2 linked regions of the Candidatus Pseudothioglobus singularis PS1 genome follow. The protein of the gene in region 2 binds, or shares a complex with, the protein of the main gene of each other region. Links are inferred from orthologs where the notes say so. Each region holds a gene or a part of one and is shown on either strand. Other genes may lie near its edges.

The links. The genes of interacting proteins can lie anywhere in the genome.
Region 1: the proteins of trxA (region 2) and trxB are in contact, whole or in part, in a crystal structure (PDB 1F6M), measured with the Escherichia coli proteins. The link is inferred for Candidatus Pseudothioglobus singularis PS1 from one-to-one orthologs.

Annotation. Positions count from the first base shown.
Region 1 is NZ_CP006911.1:1,660,491-1,664,040, forward strand. What follows is about bases 224-3,053. They hold trxB (thioredoxin-disulfide reductase), read right to left. Parts: upstream 2,198-3,053; coding sequence 1,250-2,197; downstream 224-1,249. Other genes in these bases: W908_RS08390 (UPF0149 family protein), read left to right, coding at 224-574; W908_RS08395 (hypothetical protein), read left to right, coding at 680-1,048; W908_RS08410 (DNA translocase FtsK), read left to right, coding at 2,245-3,053. Outside these bases: W908_RS08385 (aspartate carbamoyltransferase catalytic subunit), read left to right, coding at 1-13; more of W908_RS08390, read left to right, coding at 17-223; more of W908_RS08410, read left to right, coding at 3,054-3,550.
Region 2 is NZ_CP006911.1:744,870-748,405, forward strand. Bases 347-3,162 are described here. They hold trxA (thioredoxin TrxA), read left to right. Parts: upstream 347-1,499; coding sequence 1,500-1,826; downstream 1,827-3,162. Other genes in these bases: gltX (glutamate--tRNA ligase), read left to right, coding at 347-419; W908_RS03815 (AEC family transporter), read left to right, coding at 447-1,385; rho (transcription termination factor Rho), read left to right, coding at 1,953-3,162. In the rest of the region: more of gltX, read left to right, coding at 1-346; more of rho, read left to right, coding at 3,163-3,215; LPS export ABC transporter permease LptF, read left to right, coding at 3,255-3,536. UniProt on the Escherichia coli protein: Participates in various redox reactions through the reversible oxidation of its active center dithiol to a disulfide and catalyzes dithiol-disulfide exchange reactions.

The DNA of each region.
Region 1 (3,550 bases), 920 kb from region 2 along the record:
TGGTGCTTTTTAAATCATGAGCCAGTCCATTAATTATGATCTTGCAAAAGATGCACTTCATAAACTCAACACCGACGATACGATCTCATCTGCGCACGGCCTACTATGCGGCTTTTATTGTGTCAAACAAGATATCCATCTGGATGAATGGCTCAATGAAATCCTAGTGAGCATTGATCTTAACAACCTCCTTGAAAAGGAAGCGCGCCAGGTACTAGCCGAGATATTCAACAATACCAGTGAGCAACTTGGCGACCCAACGCTCAACTTTTGGCCTGTGATTGCAGACGATGACTCGCCTCTCAGGGAGCAGGCAAATACACTGATTGAATGGTGCCAAGGGTACCTAGTGGGCCTAGGCCTTAGCTCAGTAGAGACCTCTGATGAAGAGGTAACAGAGATGATTAAAGATATCAGTGAAATATCTCAGCTTGATGCAGATCTTCTGGATACTGATGATAATACTGAGGATTTTTATGAGATCGTTGAGTTCGTTAGAATTGGCGTTTTATTTATTCAAGAAACGCTTCAGCCCTCAAAACAGGACTTTATTAGCCCAACCCAACTCCACTGAAAGTTATCATTTGATTTAATAGGAATCATTCTTATTAAGGCTTATAATATCAATTAGCTCATTAGGGCTGATCTATAAAAACTTTAATAACTTTAGGAGTAAGGAATGACTTTATCAAATTTATTTAAAGCACAAGCAATCTTTGTCTGGCTCTATGCAGCATTATTTTGGGTGGCACCTGAGATGGCTGCTCAAGGACCTGGCTGGACTTTAACACCTAATATGGTTTCTTTTGGACAAATCTTAGCGATTCCATTATTTGCTCTAGGATTGTTCTCATGGATGGCACCAAGCTGGGTTGGAGACAACCTAATGAAAGTTGGAATGATCTTTGGTGTATACATTAACCTTGGTCTCGTTGCAGTTCAGGTATTACATATATCAACTGGAGCAGCTAAATTTGACCCAATGGGAATGATACCAGCTCTAATTTTAGCAGCATTATTCTTTTGGAAAACTCGCGCTTCAAGCTAGATAGTAAGTTATAAAAAAAGCCGAATTAAACTTTGGTCTAATTCGGCTTTAAATATGGTGGCCACACCTAGAATTGAACTAGGGACACAGGGATTTTCAGTCCCTTGCTCTACCAACTGAGCTATATGGCCAAATCGCGTAATTATACACAAGGCAAATCATAATTGAGTTTGAATTTAAAGGCTCTAAGCCTTGCCTAGTCTAAGAGTTATCTAAAAATTTTTCTGCGTCTAAAGCTGCCATACATCCCGAGCCAGCAGAGGTAACTGCTTGCCTGTAAATATGATCAGCCACATCTCCCGCTGCAAAAACGCCTTCAACACTTGTTTGAGTCGCATTTCCCTCTAATCCAGCCTGAACTTTGATATAGCCATTGTTGATTTCAATTTGTCCCTCAAAGATACCGGTATTTGGCTTATGTCCAATCGCTATAAAAACGCCATGCACATCAATCTCTTTTGTGTTTCCGTCATTTCCCCTAAGACGAAGGCCTGTAACGCCCATATCATCACCTAAAACTTCATCCAAATTATGGTCCCACTCTATTGTGACGTTTCCATTTTGAGCTTTTTCCATAAGCTGGTCTGAGAGAATCTTTTCAGACCTGAACTTATCTCGTCTATGAACAACGGTGACATGGTCAGCAATATTCGACAGATAAAGAGCCTCTTCCACTGCCGTATTGCCGCCGCCTATAACAGCAACCTTTTGTCCGCGATAGAAAAAACCATCACATGTCGCACAGGCTGAGACGCCCTTTCCTTTGAAGGCTTCTTCAGAATCAAGCCCTAAATATTGGGCAGTTGCTCCTGTTGAAATAATGACAGCATCCGCAGTATAGGTGGTCTCGCCGCCCTGAAGCGTAAAAGGTCGCTTAGAGAAGTCAACGCTCGTTATGTGGTCATTAATGATTTCAGTATTGAATCTCAGAGCGTGTTCTTTCATACGCTCCATTAAGTCTGGACCTTGAAGCCCATCATGATCCCCAGGCCAATTGTCAACGTCAGTCGTAGTCATTAATTGACCACCTTGCTCTAGCCCACTAACAATCACTGGATTTAAGTTAGCTCTAGCCGCGTAGACTGCGGCAGAATAACCAGCAGGGCCTGATCCAACAATCAAAACTCGACAATGTTTAATATCACTCATAATGAAATACTTTATACTAATTAATCAAATGAGTATTATAAGCTGTCTTGAAAAAAAATAATAAACGAACCACTCAAAATACCCCTATAAATAATCCGCGCTCAAAACTCGTCAGCGAATCTATTTTTATTTTGCTTTTGACTGCTGGGGCTGTTTTTTTTATTGCACTAATAACAAGTGCACCGTCTGAAGACCCCTGGACTGGGGGAGCAGTCCTTAGCAAGCCAGTAATGAATAGCGCAGGAATATTTGGTGCCTACTTAAGTGACATTAGCATTGGAATATTGGGATATGTCTCTTATGTAATTCCAATATCTGTTATATGGTTGGGCTATAACTTTCATCGAGATGCAAACAAAGAAAGGCAGAGCCAGCTTACCTTCCTAATTCGTCTCATTTCTTATTTTATAATGCTGTTCTTTATTGCAGCGCTTGCACATCAATATGCACCTGAAATAAAAGTGATGGATGGACTAAAAGAAACCTTTTTGGCTGGCGGGATGATCGGTAAATCAATGCATGAGCTCCTCTTTTATGACCTTTTTGAGGACTCTTCAACACTCATTTATGTTGGAATCATACTGGTGAGTTTTAGTATCGCGACTAGCGCTTCTTGGAAAAATATTACTACCTCACTGTTCAAAAATCGTCTCAATACAAGAGAAAAGACTCAAGACAAGCCAAAGAAGGAAAAAATAAAGCCAGAAATCATTAGCTCTAAACCCGCTTCTGCAGACTCCGTCAAAATAGATAAAACCAATAAAGCAGAGAAAGCTGAAAAACCTAAGAAGGCTGAGAAGCCTCAAAAAGAACAAGGCAGCAACCTATTTAAATCTGGCACTTCGGGTGGTCTGCCAGGCTTATCATTACTTGATGATGTTGATAACTCTGGTCTTGGCTACACAGAAGAGTTTTTGGTTGAAATGGGTCAGCAAGTTGAAATTAAGCTGAAAGACTTTGGTTTTGATGTCACCATCACAGCAGTCACCCCAGGCCCTGTTGTCACTCAATTTGAAATATCTCTAGCACCTGGCATTAAAGTCAGTCAAATTATGAACCTTAACAAAGATCTCGCCAGAGCGCTTCTTGTTGAGAGCGTAAGAATCGTGGATGTGATTCCTGGAAAGCCAGTCATTGGACTTGAAATACCAAATAACAATCGCGAGATGATCGGCCTTAAAGAAATTCTCTCAAGTGAGGCTTTTTCCAAGGCAAAATCTACACTCTCTATGGGCCTTGGTAAGGATATTAATGGCTTACCAGTAGTAGTTGATCTTGCAAAAATGCCTCACTTACTGGTAGCCGGTGCGACAGGAATGGGCAAGTCAGTAGGCCTCAATGCGATTATTTTAA
Region 2 (3,536 bases):
TAAATATTAATCTAGATAATGGCCCTAATATTTATGAGTTGGCTGAGTCTCTAAGAGAAAGGTCAGGGTCACTAGTTGATATGGCACAGAGCTGCGTCATGTTTTATTGTGATTTTGATGCGTTTGATTCAGTTCAGGCAAATAAGGTATTCAATACTAATTCTAAGCCAATTTTAGAGGATCTAGTTGCCAATCTCAATTCAATTAATAGCTGGACTGCTGAGAACATTCATTCAGTAATAAAGATTATTTGTGAAGGGCATGATATAGGTTTTGGTAAGGTTGGTCAGCCTTTCAGGTTGGCACTAACTGGTAATGGTAAGTCTGGAAGTATTGATATAAGCGCTCAATTTGTTGGCAAAGAAAGAACCTTGGCCAGATTAGAAAAAGCTATTGATTGGATTAATAGCAATAGTTAGAAAATACTATTTCATATAAAAGAGTAAATGCTTTCAAACTTCTTTCAAATCTTTCTATTGGTCTCGCCAGTCTTCCTTTTAATTATCCTTGGCAATTTTCTGAGAAGGATTAAAGTACCTGATGTATCTTTTTGGGAGATTAACGATAAGTTATGTTATTGGGTTCTCATTCCGGCATTATTATTCCACTATATATCTCAAATTAATTTATCTTCCGAAATGCTTTATAGCTATTCTATAATCATTTATGTAGGATTTTTTATTGCAATATTGACTGTTCTTATTCTAGGCAAATTGCTTGGATACCCTCCAGAAAGATGGACATCAATACTTCAAGGAGCAGTCAGACAAAATGCTTTTATTGCTTTAGCAATTACTGGAAGTCTTTTTGGAGATGAAGGTTTAAAAATAGCCTCAATATTTATGCTTATCTATGTTCCTAGCATTAATATTATTATAGTAACAACTATGGTAATGAATTTTGGCCAATCAAAAAAAAATACATCAAATAATGAATTTAAAACTGTATTTGTCGAGTTAAGCAAAAATCCTTTTATCCTTTCAATGATTGCAGGTCTAATATTTTCAATAATTCAATCAGAAAAATTAAAAGTAATTATCGATACTTCTGGTTTGCTTGGTTCTGCAGCTCTTCCAATAATGTTATTAACTATTGGCGCTAAGATTAAGGTACGTGATTTGGCTTTAACTATTACTCCAATCTTAATATCCAATTTTCTCAAATTATTAGCTTTGCCATTGATTGCTTTTTGTGTAGCTAATTATTTAGGGCTCAGTGAGATTGAAGTGGTAGTTGCAGTTATTTTTGCGGCCGTGCCGACAGCTGTTAGTTCTCATACACTTGCTAGACAGTTTGGAGCAGACGATCAATTAATGACTAGCATAATAACCACGCAAGTTGTTTTGTCTTTCATCACGATACCGATATTACTTGCATTTATTTAATAAAAAATTGCCACAATTAATCTTTTTTTAAATAAACAGAATTACCTGAAAGAAGTGTTATAATGTAACTTATAGGTTATTTCAACTCTATTTATACATTCCATTTTTTAGTACATGAACGACAAAATTATCGTAGTTAGTGACGCCTCTTTTGAAGAAGATGTTGTAAATTCTTCACAACCCGTATTGGTAGACTTTTGGGCAGAGTGGTGTGGTCCGTGTAAGGCTCTTGCCCCAATCCTTGATGAAATCGCAGATGAATATGAAGGGAAAATTACAATCGCTAAAGTAAATGTTGATGAAAATGTTCAATTACCCCCCAAATATGGCATAAGAGGAATTCCTACTATGCTTTTATTTAAAGATGGAGCTGTTCAGGCCACAAAGGTTGGCGCTCTCTCAAAGCCGAATCTAAACGCTTTCTTGGATTCAAATATTTAATAATTAAACCAATTTCCTAAACAAATAATATAAAACTTAAATTAAATACTCTTTAAACAAACATTTATTTCTATTGTTTGTTTCCTATGGCATTATGCCAATTCTTAAAAAAACTTATAAATCTATATGAAACTATCAGAACTTAAAATTAAAACGCCTGCCGAACTTCTTGAACTTGCTCAATCTCTTGGTATTGAGAATATTTCTAGAGCAAAAAAACAAACTCTCATCTTCGCAATTCTTAAACATAAGGCTGATAACGAAGAGGAGGTTCTGGGAGATGGTGTTTTAGATATCTTACAAGAGGGTTATGGCTTCTTAAGATCTTCAAATGATTCATATGTTTCTGGCCCTGATGACATTTATGTCTCACCCAATCAAATTAGACGATTTAATCTCTCGACTGGTGATGTTGTTACTGGAAAAATTAGAGCCCCAAAGAAAGGTGAAAAATATTTTGCGCTTGTAAAGGTTTCAGAAGTAAATGAAGATTCACCTGAAAATATTAGAAATCGGATCCCATTTTCTTCCCTTACACCACTTCATCCAAATCAAAGACTTGGACTTGAGCTAGGAAATGGTGGTACAGAAGATATTACAGCAAGAGTCATTGATCTTGTTGCACCATTTGGAAAAGGACAAAGAGGGCTATTAGTTGCCCCACCTAAGGCAGGTAAGACAATGATTATGCAAAATATCGCTTCTTCAATAGCAGTTAACCATCCTGAATGTGAATTAATTGTATTGTTGATCGATGAAAGACCTGAAGAAGTAACTGAAATGGAGCGAACAGTTCGAGGTGAGGTTATTTCTTCAACTTTTGATGAACCAGCCAAAAGACATGTTCAGGTTGCAGAGATTGTTATTGAAAAGGCAAAAAGAAGAGCTGAGCAAGGTAAAGACGTCATTATTCTGCTTGATTCAATAACTCGTCTTGCGAGGGCATACAATACAGTTGCTCCATCCTCAGGGAAGGTCCTAACTGGCGGAGTTGATGCTAATGCACTCCAAAGGCCAAAGCGTTTTTTTGGAGCAGCTCGTAATATTGAAAATGGTGGTAGTATTACTATAATTGCAACAGCTTTAGTTGATACTGGATCTAAGATGGATGAAGTCATTTATCAGGAGTTTAAAGGTACCGGCAATATGGAGCTTCATCTTGAAAGAAGATTGTCTGAAAAACGCATCTTCCCTGCTATAAACATTAATGCCTCTGGTACAAGGCGTGAGGAGCTTATCACAGATGAACAAGAACTCCAAAAAATGTGGATTTTAAGAAAAATTCTTCATCCAATGGATACTGTCGAAGCTGCTGAGTTTTTAATTGAAAGACTAAGATTCACCAAGACTAATGATGAGTTTTTCGATTCGATGAAACAAAAGAAGTAAAGGCTCGCTTATCAGCAAGGGTAATTTATAATTAACTTTATGCTGTATAAAATCTTTAATATTCCAAATACAATAATTTCAAGATATCTACTGAAAAATTTAATCATTTTTCTTTTATCTATTTTTTTTATTGTTGGGCTTATCGTTTTTGGTAATCAATTTGTCTTAACAGTTCAAGAAAGTGTTGAGCATGGTATTCCTTTTCAGGAACTTATGCCAATTGTTGGTTTTAATATGCTACGCGATATACCCGTCATATTTTCACTTTCTCTTTTCTTAGCAATTATAATTTCTATATCTCAAATGTATAAAAGCTCAGAA